DNA from 2 places in the Arthrobacter sp. K5 genome. Region 1 is predicted to be linked to the other one. Evidence: predicted binding sites of a transcription regulator. Region 1 holds the regulator's gene; the other holds the start of a gene.

Region 1 (7,161 bases):
CAGGCCGATGCCCGCCAGCATGCGGCCGCGCTTCTGCTTCTGCAGGTCAACGCCCGTGAGGCCCGTGACGTAGCCCAGGTATCCGGGCACCAGCGGGAGCACGCAAGGCGAAAGGAAGGACACGAGTCCGGCCAGCAGCGCCACGGGGATGGCGAGCAGGAGCGAACCGTTCAGGATGGCTTCGGCGAAGGGGCTGTTCACGGGAGGTTACTCTGCCACGGCAGACTGGATGAGAGCTTTGAGCGTGCCCTTCTCGATCTCCCCGAGCACCCGCGACGCCACCCGGCCCTGCTTGTCCACCACGAGCGTCGTGGGGACGGCGCCCGGGGGCACAAGACCGGAAACGGCCAGCAGCACGCTGCCGTCCTTGTCGTCGAAGCTCGGGTAGGTGAGGCCGAAAGTCTTGTCGAAGGCGTCAGCGGTGGCTTTCTCGTCGCGCAGGTTCACACCGAAGAACTGCACGCCCTTGCTCTTGAACTCCTGGTGCAGGGCTTCGAGGGACGGCGCCTCCACCCGGCAGGGCGCACAGGCGGCGAACCAGAAGTTCAGCACGGTGACCTTGCCCAGGAAGTCCTTGGGTGTCACGGCGGTGCCGTCAAACAGGGTGCCCTGGATCTGGATGCCGGACTTGCGCTCCGCTGCGGCGAACTCGGTCACCGAGCCGTCGCCGGCCACATAGTTCTTGTTGTCCCCGGCCTTGGCCTGCTTGGCCAGGGCGTCCTCCTGGGCACAGGCGGACAAGCCCAGCGTGATCGCCGTGAGGGCCAGGCCACCGGCGGCGAGGACGCTGCGGCGGGAACTCTTGGGTGTTTCAGTCATAGCTAGGCTCCGGGGGTGCTCGAGGCACCGGGAAGAAGGGCGGCGGCGGGTTCGCTGTACTCCACGCGCAGCAGGGCACCGTCGTCGCCGAAAACCAGGGAAGTGAGGGAGGTCAGGGTGCATTCGCGCTTCCGCGGATCGTGCCACAGCGGCTTGCCCTCGGCGCTGAGCCGGGTGGCCCAGATCGGAAGCTGGTGGCAGACCAGGATCGCCTCGGCACCGTCGCCGCCCAGCTCGATGGCCTTGGCGCGGGCTTCCCGGACGGCCTCGGTGACGCGGGCCGCCTGCAGCTTATAGGGCTCTCCCCAGGACGGCCGGAAGGGGTTGATCAGATGCGGCCAGTGCTTGGGTTTGCGCAGCTCGGCCTTGGTGACCTTCAGCCCTTCGAAGTAGTTTTCCGCCTCGATGATGCGGCTGTCGGTGTGGATGTCCAGCCCAAGCGCTTCCGAGGTGGGCTGCGCGGTTTCCTGGGCACGGGTGAGCGGCGACGCCACCAGGTACACGATGTTGGCGCCCTGGGAGGCGCGTTCGCGGAAGTGCTCGGCGAGCGTCTGCGCCATCTGCCGGCCAAGTTCGGAGAGGTGGAATTCAGGCAGCCTGCCGTACAGGACACCTTCGGGGTTGTGGACCTCGCCGTGGCGGAGCAAATGGACAGTGGCTTGGGGCATGTCTACCAGTTTCTCAAAGGGCAGGGGCAATGACGAAATCTTCTACAACAAGTAGAACTCAAAGTTTTTTCAGAAAGTTCCCGGCCGATGGAATAAAAGATGCAAATGCATGTTTATACTGGATGCAGCAGTTAGTTGAGACTTCAACAAAAGCTTCAACGATCACCAGACCGACCACCGATACAAGGAGCACCACCATGGCACTTTCCACCGAGCTCACCCGCGGCACCTGGACCCTCGACAACTCCCACAGCGAGATCGCCTTCACCGTCCGCCACGCCGGCATCAGCAAGGTCCGCGGCCAGTTCAAGGACGCCGCCGCCACCCTGAACCTCGCCGACGACGTCACGGCCACCAAGGTCGAGGCCACCATCCAGACCGCCAGCTTCGACTCCGGCGATGCCAACCGCGACGGCCACGTCCGCGGCGAAGACTTCTTCGACGTCGAAAAGTTCCCGGAGATCTCCTTCGTCTCCAATGGCCTTGTTGCCAACGGTGACAGCTACGAACTCCAGGGCGACCTGACCATCAAGGGTGTCACCCGCCCCGTCTCCCTCGAGACCGAATTCAACGGCGTTGCAGTTGACCCCTTCGGCAACACCCGCGCCGGCGTTTCCGCCGAGACCACCATCAGCCGCAAGGACTTCGGCCTGACCTGGAACGCCGTGCTGGAAGCCGGCGGCGTCCTCGTCAGTGACAAGGTTGCCATCAACCTTGAACTGGCCTTCATCGCACCTGCAGCCTAGGTTTCCGGCAGGTCCGGCAGGCACGATTGCTGGAACCCCAACGCCCCGTCCGCGGACTCTCCGCGGGCGGGGCGCTTGGCGTTCAGGCCTTCTGGAATTGGCAGTATCCCGGGTTTAAAGTGAGTGCCATGAGCACCCCCAGCGATGAACCGGAGCCCCGTGATCCCGGGGCAGTGCCGCCATCCGGCAGGGATGGTCCGACGCCGGAACCGCAGTTCCCCGGCCAGGAACCGGGACGTCCGACGCCGGGCCAGGCAGGTCAGACGGGCCAGGCGGGTCAGCCGACGCCAGACCAGCCGGGCCAGCCGACTCCAGAGCAGGCGGGCCAGCCGACGCCAGAGCAGGCGGGCCAGCCGACGCCGGGCCAACAGTTCCCGGGCCAGCAGCCGCCTGCCGGCGGTGGCCGGTTCGCCTTCGAACTGCCCGCGGACCGGCCACGGAACTTTAGCGAGATCATGCCGCGCGGGGGCTTGTCCGGCCTCTTCGACGTGACCGGGCTGCCCACAGAGCTCAAGGTGTCCTACTGGATCTGGGTGATCGGCGGCCTGCTGGGGCTGCTGGGCGGTGTGATCGGCCTCTTTGGCGTCCTGGTGCTCTTCGCGATCGTTCCCGGCGTGGCTATCCTCGTGTTCCTGCTCGTCCTCGTGGCCTTGGCTGTGGCGGCGGCGGAGATTGTCCTGGCCCTGAAGCTGAAGGAAGCCAAGGAGTGGGCGCGGCTGGCCCTGACCATCGTGGCCGGGGTGTCGCTGCTGCTGGCCATCATCAGCTCGAGTTTCCCCGCGGGCCAGGACGGGAACTGGCTGGGCTTTCTGGTCAGCCTGGTGGCCACGGCGCTGATGTGGGTGCCCAGCTCACAGGCCTGGTTCGTTGCGGCACGGGGCCGCCTCTGATCGGCGCCCTGCGGGGGACACCGATCCTGGCCAGACAATGCCCTGCAGCACAGCGTTTCCGCAGGTTGGGGCGCCTTTTGGAATACCTCTCTGGAATGATCCACCGCATACCCGCTGAGGGGTACGGTGGGAAGTGAACCATGCTGGGGAGGGCAGGCGTCTGAACCGGTAGCCGATTCAGACGTCACTATGCAAAGGACCGCTCATGAGCAATCCTCCAGTCCCGCACTCCAACGACCCCGGCTCCAATGAGCCGGAAAACGGTCGTCAGCCAGGCGACGGGCAGCCCCGCTACGGTCAGGACGCGCCCCAGCACGAGCAGGGCACGCCCCAGTTCGGGCAGAACAGCCCTCAGTACGGCCAGGGAACACCGCCCGCCGCACCCCAGTACGGCGAGAACGCGTCGCAGTTCGGGCAGAACGCCCCGCAGTACGGACAGAACGCACCCCAGTACGGGCAGACCGGACAGAACGCGCCCCAGTACGGGCAGACCGGACAGGGCGGCGCACCGCAGTACGGACAGTCTCAGTTTGGGCAGAACCCGCCCCAGTACGGACAGTCTCAGTTTGGGCAGTCCCCTTACGGCGGCCAGAGCCCGTATGGCCAGTCCCCCTATGGGCAGTACCCGTCGGAACAGGCCCAGGCAGCAACCGGCGCCGGGGTTCCGCAGCTCGTGAACTATTCCTTCTGGCTGATCATCGCTGCGGGCGTGCTGTCGCTCCTGAACCTCCTGGTCACGATCCCCACCCTGGACGACCCGGCCATGCGGAGCACGTTCGAGGAGCAGCTGCGCGGCAGCGGCCAGGACATCGCGTTCGAGGACATCAAGGGCTTCATCATCGGAACCATGGTGGTCTTTGCCCTGATCGGCGCCGGCCTCTACGCGCTGGTGGCCTTCAACGTCCGAAAGGGCAAGAACTGGGCCCGCATCCTGGGCACCGTCTTTGCAGCGCTTTCCGTGTTCAGCCTCTTCCCGCGGGGCCTGAACACCCTGGTGGGCGTCCTCGGCATCGCCGCGATTATCATGCTTTACCTGCCCGGCGCGGCGCCGTACTTCCAAAAGCCGCAGCCGTTCGCCAACCCGTACTCGCAGCCGGGCGGCCCGTACGGCCGTTAGTTAAGCGAACGCTGCCGACGGCGGGCAAGCCGCCAGGCATCGCGAGCAACAAGCCGCTATCCCCAACGGGCGCGGATTCCTGAAAGGCCGGAGCTACTCCGGCTCGCCGGGGGTCTGCGCCCGTTGCGCGTGATACGCCAGGATCTGCAGCTCGGTGGCCATGTCCACCTTCCTCAGCGTCACGCCGTCGGGCACCTGGAGCATCACCGGCGCAAAGCTGAGGATGCTCCGGACACCGGCGGTCACCACCCGGTCGCAGATGCTCTGGGCCACGGCGGCCGGCAGTGCCAGCACCACCATGTTGGTGCCGGTCCGTTCCAGGACCGTCTCCAGGTCCGCAACGTCGCTGACCCTCAGCCAGCCCACTTCGTTGCCCACCACCATCTGGTCGGCGTCGAAGATGGCAACCACGTCAAAGCCCCTGGATTCGAAACCGCCGTAGCGGGCCAGCGCCTTACCCAGGTTACCGGCGCCGACAATCGCGACTTTCCAGTCATGCGTCAGGCCGAGTGCGGCGGCGATGTGGCGGCTCAGGTACTGCACCTCATAGCCCACGCCGCGGGTGCCATAGGAGCCCACATGGGACAGGTCCTTGCGGAGGGTTGAGGAGCTGACACCGGAAAGCTCAGCCAGTGATTCGGACGACACCCGCTCGGTGCCTTCGGCCAGCAGGGAGTTCAGGGCGCGCAGGTAGATCGTCAGCCGGGCCACGGCCGCCGGCGGGATCTGCTTTCCGGCAGCCCCGGTGGGCCCGGGCAGGGCCTGGGGTGGTGAATCGAGCGAAGTCACTGTCTGCTCCGTTGCGTCGCGTTGTGAGTCCACTCTAAATCCCCATCAGATATGTCAACAAAGCCAATGCCATTGTTCGAAATTGGCTAATCCCCCGTCATGGCTCGGCGCAGGACGCGTTCCAGGCGCGCCTCGTCGATCTTCCAGAAGTCGCGCTGGATGCCGTCCACCAGCACCACTGGGATCTCCTCGGCGTAGCGATCGCGCAGTTCGTCGTCGGCGTCCAGCTGCCGCTCCGACCACGAAAGTCCCAGCCCGGCTGTCACCCGCCCGACGGCGTCGCGCGCCGCGGCGCACAGGTGGCAGTCAGGTTTGGTGAGGAGAACGACGTCGGGGTTTGCCATGCTTCAACCGTATCCCCGTTCCTGTCGCGGAGCGACGCGGCGGCCGTCAGGTGCGCGGTACTGCATTGACTAGACTCAGTGGCATGCCCGAGGAGAAGTACGTCGCTGTGGCCCACCGTCCGGTTGCGAAGCAGCAACACGGCGAGGCAGCCTTCTTCGACGTCGACAACACCCTCATGCGCGGCGCCAGCCTGTTCCACGTCGCCAGGAAAATGCACCAGCGCGGCGCCTTCACGCTTGCGCAGGCGGCGGGCATGGCATGGAAGCAGCTCAAGTTCGTGCTCCGGGGCGAGAACCTCAACGACGTCCACGCTGTCCGGGATTCCGCGCTGAGGCTCGCCGCCGGCATCACGGAGGAGGACATCAAGGCGCTGGGCGAAGAGGTCTATGACGAGATGATCGCCTCCCGGATCTGGCCCGGCGCGAAGGCCCTGGCCGAGCAGCACCTGCGCGTGGGCCGGAAGGTGTGGCTGGTCACCGCGACGCCGATCGAGGTGGCCACGGTGATTTCCACGCGTCTGGGCCTCACCGGCGCCCTCGGAACCGTGGGCGAGACCAAGGACGGCTTCTACACGGGCAGGCTCGTCGGGGACATCCTGCACGGCGCCGCCAAGGCTGTGGCGGTCCAGGGCATCGCGGACAACCACGGACTGGACCTGAAGCGCTGCTGGGCCTACAGCGACTCCTACAACGACATCCCGCTGCTGACGATGGTGGGCCACCCCGTCGCGATCAACCCGGACGCCCGCCTGCGCAAGCACGCCCGCGAACGCAACTGGCCGGTCTACGACTTCCGGGCCGGCCGCCGGGCAGCCACCCTGGGCCTCAAGGCAGCCACAGCAGGAGGAGCGGTCTACGGCCTCTGGCGGGGCTACACGCGCTTCCGCGGCCCCCGCGCCTGACGCTTCCTCCCCCGGACACGCTTTCCACCCCCGGACACACTTCCCGTCACAGGACACCCGAATTCGCGTGTCCCCACACCATTTGCGCGTCGCAGGGCGGTGTGCGTGTCGCAGGAACGCAAAAATGCCCGCACCCTCGAAAGGGGACGGGCATTGACGCGTAGAGCGAGCTCTACTTCTTATTGCGGCGCTGGTGGCGGGTCTTACGAAGCAACTTGCGGTGCTTCTTCTTGGCCATACGCTTGCGACGCTTCTTAATAACTGAACCCACGAAAGTTCCTTACAAACTAGATGCAGTACCTGTCTGATGGAGAAGGTCCGTGGACTGAGCAACAGACTGAACAACTGACAGATTCTTACAATGACGTAACACGTTCTTTAACAGGGTACCGCTTATCTGGAGCATCCCCTGACCAGCACCGCCCCGCGGCATGCAGCGGCCCCCAAGGCGGCTGCAGCAACCACGGGATTGGTGCGGTCAGCGGGGCTCCGTTACGCGGTTCCCGTGTGACCGTCCACGACAGCACCCTTGAGGTACTGTTCGACGGCGGTCTCCGGGACGCGGTAGGAGCGGCCGAACCTGACGGCTGGCATCTCCCCCGAATGGACAAGGCGGTACACGGTCATTTTGGAGACACGCATAACCTCAGCCACCTCGGCCACGGTCAAGAACTTGGCGTTCGAGAAGTTCGACTCTGCGGACATTACCCATATTCCTTTGCTCTCAGCAACGACGCCGGTCTTTCTGCGGTGTGCGCCGATGCTGAGCCATCGAACAACCGTGTTCTAGTTACTCTAGATGCTCACGTGGCCATTGTGAAAGCCCGCCGTTTCCGCGACGATGCCGCCAACTGTTCGAGGACGGACGCCGTCACATCCCACTCCA
Region 2 (7,161 bases), on a different replicon from region 1:
GAAACCCGATCGCGCGGTCTTGATGCAGATGGCATTACAACCGCCTGAAAGAAGCTCGCGGGACGCGTCCCCTGCCGTGGGGACGGATTCATCACCCACCACAGGGATTGGCGACTTGTCGACCAGGCGCCGGCGGCTCATTGCTTCCTTGGCATCGCACGGTTCCTCGAGCAGGGTCAGTCCGAGCCCCTCGGAGCGGTGCAGTACCTCGAGGGCCTCGTTGGCAGTCCAGCCCCGGTTGGCGTCAAGGTAGATCTCCACGTCCTCACCGAGGCCCTCGCGCAGTACGCGGCATGCCTCGATGTCCAGTGACAGCGGCCGTCGGCCCACTTTCAGCTTGAACGTGGTGATGCCGTATTCCTCACCGAAGCGCAGAGCCTCGTCCAGAAGCTCCTGGGCGGGCCGGAAGCCGAGCATGTGGCTGACCCTCATCCGGTCTGTGTACCCTCCGAGGAGCTTGTGGACCGGAGTGCCGAGTGTCTTGCCGATCGCGTCCCATACCGCAATGTCGACCGCACCCTTTGCCACCTGGTTGTGGATGGTCCGACGCAGCACCGCATGAATCTGCTCCCGGTCCGTGATCTCAAGGCCGATCAGCTGCGGGGCGAAAGTTCCCTCAATGATCGTCCCGATTGACACCTGGGTCTCGCCATAGGTGTACGGACGTGGGGGTGCGTCTGCGACTCCAACGACACCGTCGTCCGTGTACAGGCGCACCAAAACATGATCGGCATTCGTCACCTCACCGCTGGCGAACTTCAAGGGGTGCGTATAGGGAATGGAGTAGGGAATCACTTCAATCCGTTCGATTTTCAACGGCGCGGTTCCTTTCAGTGAGGCGGGGCGGGTCATGGCGAACGAGGTGAAGCTGGCTGCACTGGGCATAGCGATGGAAATTCGGTGAAGGAGTTTTCGTAATTCGTTATCAACAACAACGAATCCCCTCAGGGGCGGTGGGAGCTGGCCGGGAATGGCTCCGCCGGCTGGAGAAACGCCCCGGAGCCTTCCGCTCCGGGGCGCCTCATCTGGACGGGCCGCCCCTGGCCGGGGCAGGCGCGTTAGTTGTTACTTGGACTCTCCGACCCGGGCGAGAACATAGTCGTATACAGCTTCCTCGCCCGCCGCGCCATCGGTGCGCGGTTTGGGGTCGAGCATGAGCTCGGGCTTGACTGCGGAAGCGATGTCATCAGCGTTGTGCGGGTCTCCGGGGAAGTAGAGCTGCTGGGTCACCGGCTGGAATCCGGGCGCGGAAACCTTGATGTGGATGTGGGCGGGCCTCCAGGCGTGCCATCCTGCTGCTTCGATGAGCTGCCCACAGGCACCGTCTGTAGGGATCTGGTATGGAGCCGGGCGCATGGTGTGGATGGTGAACTGCCCATCGTCATTGGCCTTGACCGTTGCACGGAACAGCCACTCCGGAAGGCCCGGTGCGTACTGCGAGTAGAAACCGGCTGCATCGGCGTGCCAGATCTCAATCTGTGCTCCCTGGATCGGGTTGCCGTCTGTATCGGTAAAGCGGCCGCTGAAGCGCAGCGGCGTGCCCTCCTCATCCTCACGCATCTCGACGGTGGCCGGGGATTCGAGCACGGGCGAGTCCGGCACGTAGTAAGGGCCTTCGATGGTTCCCCTGGTGCCGGGACGGTCCTGGGAGTTGACATCCTCAACGGTGTGTTCGAGCCACACGTCGAGGAACAGGGGCCACTCTCCGTCGGTGCCGACCTTGATCAGCCACGCCTTCAGCGCGTTGTACTCCTCATAGGTGACCTGGTGTTCGACGACGATGTCGTTCGCAGCCTTAATCAAGGCGCCAGCGAGCAGGCTCACGCGCTCCTTGGGCACGGCCACGCTGGAGGTCTTGCCCGATGCGGCGAAGCGCTCGGTGGCCTTCGAGCCGGCCTCCACGGCGGTTCCCTCGTTTTCCTGGCGGATGTCGTTCTGAATTTCAGTCATGGTGATCTCCACTGATCCTTGTAGCGGGGACGGGAAGGGCTCCCATCCTGTCGTGAGCGCCCCGCCGCCGCAACAGCGGTCAGGTGGCTTCACGTGACATTTATCTCAGGTTAGGCCGCCGATAAGGACGAAACAAATATTTATTAGCGGCTGATTATGACACCGGCAGTAATCAATGCCACCCTTGGTCGATCCTAGGGTTTTACCTGATGTGAGTGCTGTCACCTTGAAGCAGAATTGCTCACATACATTTTTCTTTCGGCAGGAACCGTGGTCTTCGAGACGCCGCCCGCCAGCCCCAAACTCTCCGAAGAAGGAGTACGTCATGACCGAGAACCTGAGCCGGGTCCGTGAGGTCCTTGCAGATGCCGTGATCGATGATCGTGAAAACGGCGTCATCCGGGCCAAGCGCGAGATCTTCACCGATGAAGAAATCTTCGAACTCGAGATGAAGCACATCTTCGAGGGCAACTGGGTCTACCTGGCGCACGAATCCCAGGTTCCCAACGTGGGGGACTACTTCACCACCTACATCGGGCGGACGCCCGTCGTGATCACCCGGGACAAGGACGAGAAGATCAACTGCATCGTCAATGCCTGCTCCCACCGGGGCGCGATGCTCTGCCGCCGCAAGACCGACAACCGCACCACGTTCACGTGTCCCTTCCACGGCTGGACGTTCAAGAACTCCGGCGAGCTGCTGAAGGTCAAGGACTCCCGCAATGCCGGGTACCCGGAGAACTTCAACAAGGAAGGCTCGCACGACCTCACCAAGGTCGCCCGCTTCGAGTCATACCGTGGTTTCCTGTTCGGCTCGCTCAATGCCGATGTCCTCCCGCTTGAAGAACACCTGGGCGACGCCACCAAGGTGATCGACTCCATCGTGGACCAGTCGCCCGAAGGACTGGAGGTCCTGCGGGGCTCCTCGACCTACACATACGACGGCAACTGGAAGGTCCAGGCGGAAAACGGCGCAGACGGATACCACGTCACCGCTGTCCACTGGAATTACGCAGCAACAACTGCGCGCCGCAGCGCCGGCGACTCAGCCAATAAGACCAAGGCCATGGACGCCGGCAAGTGGGGCAAGGTCAAGGGCGGGTTCTACTCCTATGACCACGGGCACCTGCTCCTGTGGCAGGAATGGACCAACCCCGAGGACCGCCCCCTGTGGGACCGCCGCGACGAACTCGTCGAAAAGTACGGCGAGGAAATGGCGAACTTCATGATCAACATCTCGCGGAACCTCTGCCTGTACCCGAATGTCTACATCATGGACCAGTTCTCCTCGCAGATCCGGCACTTCCGGCCGATTTCGGCGGACCAGACCGAAGTCACGATCTACTGCATCGCCCCCAAGGGTGAATCGCAGGAAAACCGGTCCAAGCGGATCCGGCAGTACGAAGACTTCTTTAACGCCACCGGCATGGCCACTCCCGATGACCTCGAAGAGTTCCGTTCCTGCAACAAGACCTACTGGGCCACCGCTGCACCGTGGAATGACATGACCCGCGGTTCCACCCACGAGATCCAGGGCCCGGACGAGCAGGCACAGGCGTTGGGCATGACCCGGGTCATCGCCTCCGGTGTGCGCACCGAGGACGAGGGACTGTACCCGATCCAGCATGGGTACTGGAAGGAAGTCATGGACAGGGCCCTAACCGAGGAAGAGCGCTCAACACCGGAATCCGTACCCGTCACCGCCTGATCAGACCAACGGACCCAGAGAGAGCTGCAAAACCCATGACAAGCCTGACCACACCCGTGACCTCGTTCAAAACCGCCCAGCAGATTGCCACCCTCGAAACAGTGCGTGCCTTCCTTTACAAGGAGGCCCGCCTGCTGGATGACCGCCAGTTCGATGAGTGGTTGCAGTGCTACCACCCGGACTCCGAGTTCTGGATGCCGGCCTGGGACGTCGATGACCGCCTCACCGAGGATCCCCAGAACGAAATTTCGCTCATCTACTACGACAACCGTGGCGGGATTGAAGACCGCGTTTTCCGCATCAAGACCGACCGCTCGTCGGCTACGTCGCTTCCGGAACCGAGGACCGGACACAACATCACCGACGTCGAGATTCTGGAGCATGATGGCGACCAGGTGAAGGTCCGCTTCAACTGGTTCACCCTGTACTTCCGTTACAACACCACGGACACTTACTTCGGCACGAGCTTCTACACGATCGATCTCTCCGGCGGCGAGCCGGTGATCCTCAAGAAGAAGGTCGTCCTGAAGAACGATTACATCCACCACGTGGTGGATGTCTACATGATCTGACGGCCCGCGCCGTCGGCCGTACTCGCTAGAGGTCACGGTCCCCAGCGTCCTGCCGGACATCACCTCACACGAGACAACAGCAATAACTTTCGGGGTCGTGAAGACGCGATTCCCAGCCAGGAGGAAATCATGGGCCATCAGGTAGCCCTCAGCTTCGAGGACGGCGTCACCAAGGTCATCAAGGTCGGCGACTATGAGACCGTCATGGACGCAGCGTACAAAGCGCGCATCAACATCCCGTCGGACTGCCGTGACGGTGCCTGCGGCACCTGTAAGACTTTCTGTGACTCGGGCTCCTTCGACCCCGGTGACTTTATCGACGACGCGATGACCGAGGAGGAACTCGAAAAGGGCTACCTGCTCACCTGCCAGGCGGTCCCGGAATCGGACCTCGCCCTCCAAATCCCGGCGACGTCAGAGTCCGCGAAGACCTCTGCGATCACGTTCACATCCACCCTCATTGAGCTCGACAAACACTCGGAGTCCACGATCTCCTTCTCCCTGGAGGTCCAGAACCGGGAGGCGTTGGCGTTCCTGCCCGGCCAGTATGTCAACATCAAGGTTCCGGGCACTGATGCCGAGCGTTCGTACTCCTTCAGTAACGGACCCGACGTTGAGAAAGCATCCTTCATGGTGCGCATTACTCCGCAAGGCGCGATGTCGGAGTACCTCCGTGACCGGGCGGCCGTTGGCGACACCATTGAGTTCACCGGCCCCTACGGCTCATTCTTCCTCCGGGACCCCAAGCGTCCCCTGCTGCTGCTTGCAGGCGGAACCGGACTGGCACCGCTGCTGGCAATCCTGGAGAAGCTCTCCCAGAACCCGCCGGCCACCCCGATCCACCTGATCTACGGTGTCTCCCGGGAAGCCGACATCGTAGGGCTTGACTGGCTGCGCGCCTACGAAGCGAAGCTGCCCAACTTCACTTGGGACTACATAGCCTCCGAGCCCGGCACGTCCGCACCGCATACCGGCTATGTCACCCAGATCATCGAGCCTACCCACCTCAACGACGGTGACGTTGATGTCTACCTGTGCGGGCCGCCGCCCATGGTGAACGCGGTCTCCAAATGGCTGGACAGCGAAAACATCCAGCCTGCCAACTTCTACTTCGAACGCTTTGCCCCGAAGGAGAGCACCGGGGGCGACGCCGAGACGGGCGCCCCCGCCCCGGCGGAGAAAATCCAGGCCGAAGGCGATACCATCAGCCGAACCGAGGCCGTCTCGTCGCTTGAGACCGGCCGGCTGGATTTCCGCAAGGAAGACAGCTTTGCACAGCTGGATGCCCGCATGGGCCTGGAGCTCGCCGTCAGCGAACTGCTGCTGGGCCGCCTCAGTGAGGAACAGCTGCGTCAGTTCCGGCGCCTAGCCGAGGCCACCACGCGCTCTGTCAGCGCCGGGACCGTCCAGGACCCGGAGGAGTTTGCGCGGACGAACGAAGAGTTCCACGAATACCTCTTCGTGGTGTGTGACAACCCGACGCTGCTCGAGTCCTACCGGAGGCTTGACGTCCACGCGCAGATGGCGGCAACCTTCGAAGCCGGAACCCGTATCTTCGAACGGGTCACGCAGGACCACCTTGACATCGTGGACGCTTTCGAGCGCCACGATAAGGCCCGGGTCCGCGAACTCATCACCGGCCACGCGCAGGCAGCCAAGGAAACCATGGCCGGAGCGATTGACGCCAAGACGGCGGACCACTGATGGCAGTGCCATACGCGGGACAGTTCCTCACGCCTGGCCGGTATGCCGGCAAGGTTGCCGTGGTGACGGGATCAGCCCAGGGAATCGGCCAGAAGGTTGCACAGCGCATTGCAGCAGAGGGCGGCGCCGTCGTTCTCGTGGACAGGGCCAAGCTCGTCCACGAAGTGGCCCGGGAAATCGGGGAGGCGGCACAAAGCGCCGGTTCGGTCGGCTCAGCCACGTCCGTGACAGCCGATCTGGAAACCTTCGCCGGCGCCCGGGAGGCGGTGGATGCGGCTCTGGGCACGCATGGCCGTGTGGACGTTCTGGTCAACAACGTCGGGGGCACCATCTGGGCGCGGCCCTATGAAGAATACGACGAGGACAAGATCGAAAAGGAAATCCGCCGCTCGCTCTTCCCCACTCTCTGGACCTGCCGGGCCGTGCTGCCCTCCATGCTGCAGCAAGGCTCCGGCACGATCGTCAATGTCTCCTCAGTGGCGACCCGCGGTCTGCACCGTGTCCCGTATGCCGCGGCCAAGGGAGGAATCAACGCCTTGACCCAGTCGCTGGCCATGGAGGTCGCCGGCCGTGGCGTCCGCGTGGTCGCGACAGCTCCGGGCGGCACCGAGGCGCCGCCGCGGAAGGTCAAGCGGGGGCCCGAGGCTGAATCCACGACCGAGCAGGCCTGGTACCAGACCATCGTGGACCAGACGATGGAGTCCTCCTTTATGAAGCGCTACGGCACGCTGGATGAACAAGCTGCACCGATTGTCTTCATGGCATCCGACGAGGCTTCCTATGTAACAGGAAGCATCCTTCCGGTGGCGGGCGGAGACCTCGGTTGAGCCGGCCGTGACCCGAAAGGCCGAGTGGGACCATGCGGCGCTCAAGTAAGCTTGCCAGCATGATCCCCGGCTCCCAGCAAGGCAACGCGGAGGAGGATCTGACACTCCTGGGCCGGGGGGAGGTCTACCAGGAGCTGTTGGAGACACTGCGCACAGTGCGTAAGGGCACTGTACGAACCATTGTGCTCAGTGGTCTGCAGGGCTCGGGAAAAACCGCTGTTCTCGACCGCTTCCTAGAGTACTGCCGCTCGGCGGCCCGCGGCGTACGCGTGCTCTCGGCAACCGGAGACGAGTGGGAGGCGCAGTTCCCGTTGGCTGGCTACTCCCAGCTGATGGCCACCCCGCCGCTGCGCACCGCTACCGACCATGCTGCAGCGGCGGCCCCACTGCCTGATTCCCC

Evidence for each region. The regulator Rex, encoded in region 1, represses fermentation and respiration genes when NADH is low (regulators of the CRP and FNR family bind a similar motif). The targets are predictions, from matches to a motif close to CTTGTGAANNNNTTCACAAG.
Region 2: benA (benzoate 1,2-dioxygenase large subunit) is a predicted target of Rex. The motif match lies at 2,041-2,060, and genes of this name have one in related genera.

What each region holds. Positions count from the first base shown of each region.
Region 1 is NZ_CP159279.1:2,148,072-2,155,232, forward strand. It holds gene ABRP34_RS09680 (cytochrome c biogenesis protein CcdA) at 1-201, opposite strand, end outside; gene ABRP34_RS09685 (TlpA disulfide reductase family protein) at 208-819, opposite strand; gene ABRP34_RS09690 (histidine phosphatase family protein) at 822-1,487, opposite strand; gene ABRP34_RS09695 (YceI family protein) at 1,685-2,233, shown strand; gene ABRP34_RS09700 (hypothetical protein) at 2,362-3,123, shown strand; gene ABRP34_RS09705 (hypothetical protein) at 3,329-4,240, shown strand; gene ABRP34_RS09710 (redox-sensing transcriptional repressor Rex) at 4,334-5,029, opposite strand; gene ABRP34_RS09715 (glutaredoxin family protein) at 5,116-5,373, opposite strand; gene ABRP34_RS09720 (HAD-IB family hydrolase) at 5,457-6,275, shown strand; gene ABRP34_RS09725 (AURKAIP1/COX24 domain-containing protein) at 6,448-6,546, opposite strand; gene ABRP34_RS09730 (helix-turn-helix domain-containing protein) at 6,768-6,980, opposite strand; gene ABRP34_RS09735 (3-deoxy-7-phosphoheptulonate synthase) at 7,079-7,161, opposite strand, start outside.
Region 2 is NZ_CP159280.1:170,328-177,488, reverse strand. It holds gene ABRP34_RS23180 (enolase C-terminal domain-like protein) at 1-816, opposite strand, end outside; gene catA (catechol 1,2-dioxygenase) at 1,066-1,950, opposite strand; gene benA (benzoate 1,2-dioxygenase large subunit) at 2,276-3,658, shown strand; gene benB (benzoate 1,2-dioxygenase small subunit) at 3,694-4,230, shown strand; gene benC (benzoate 1,2-dioxygenase electron transfer component BenC) at 4,360-5,934, shown strand; gene ABRP34_RS23155 (1,6-dihydroxycyclohexa-2,4-diene-1-carboxylate dehydrogenase) at 5,934-6,761, shown strand; gene ABRP34_RS23150 (AAA family ATPase) at 6,821-7,161, shown strand, end outside.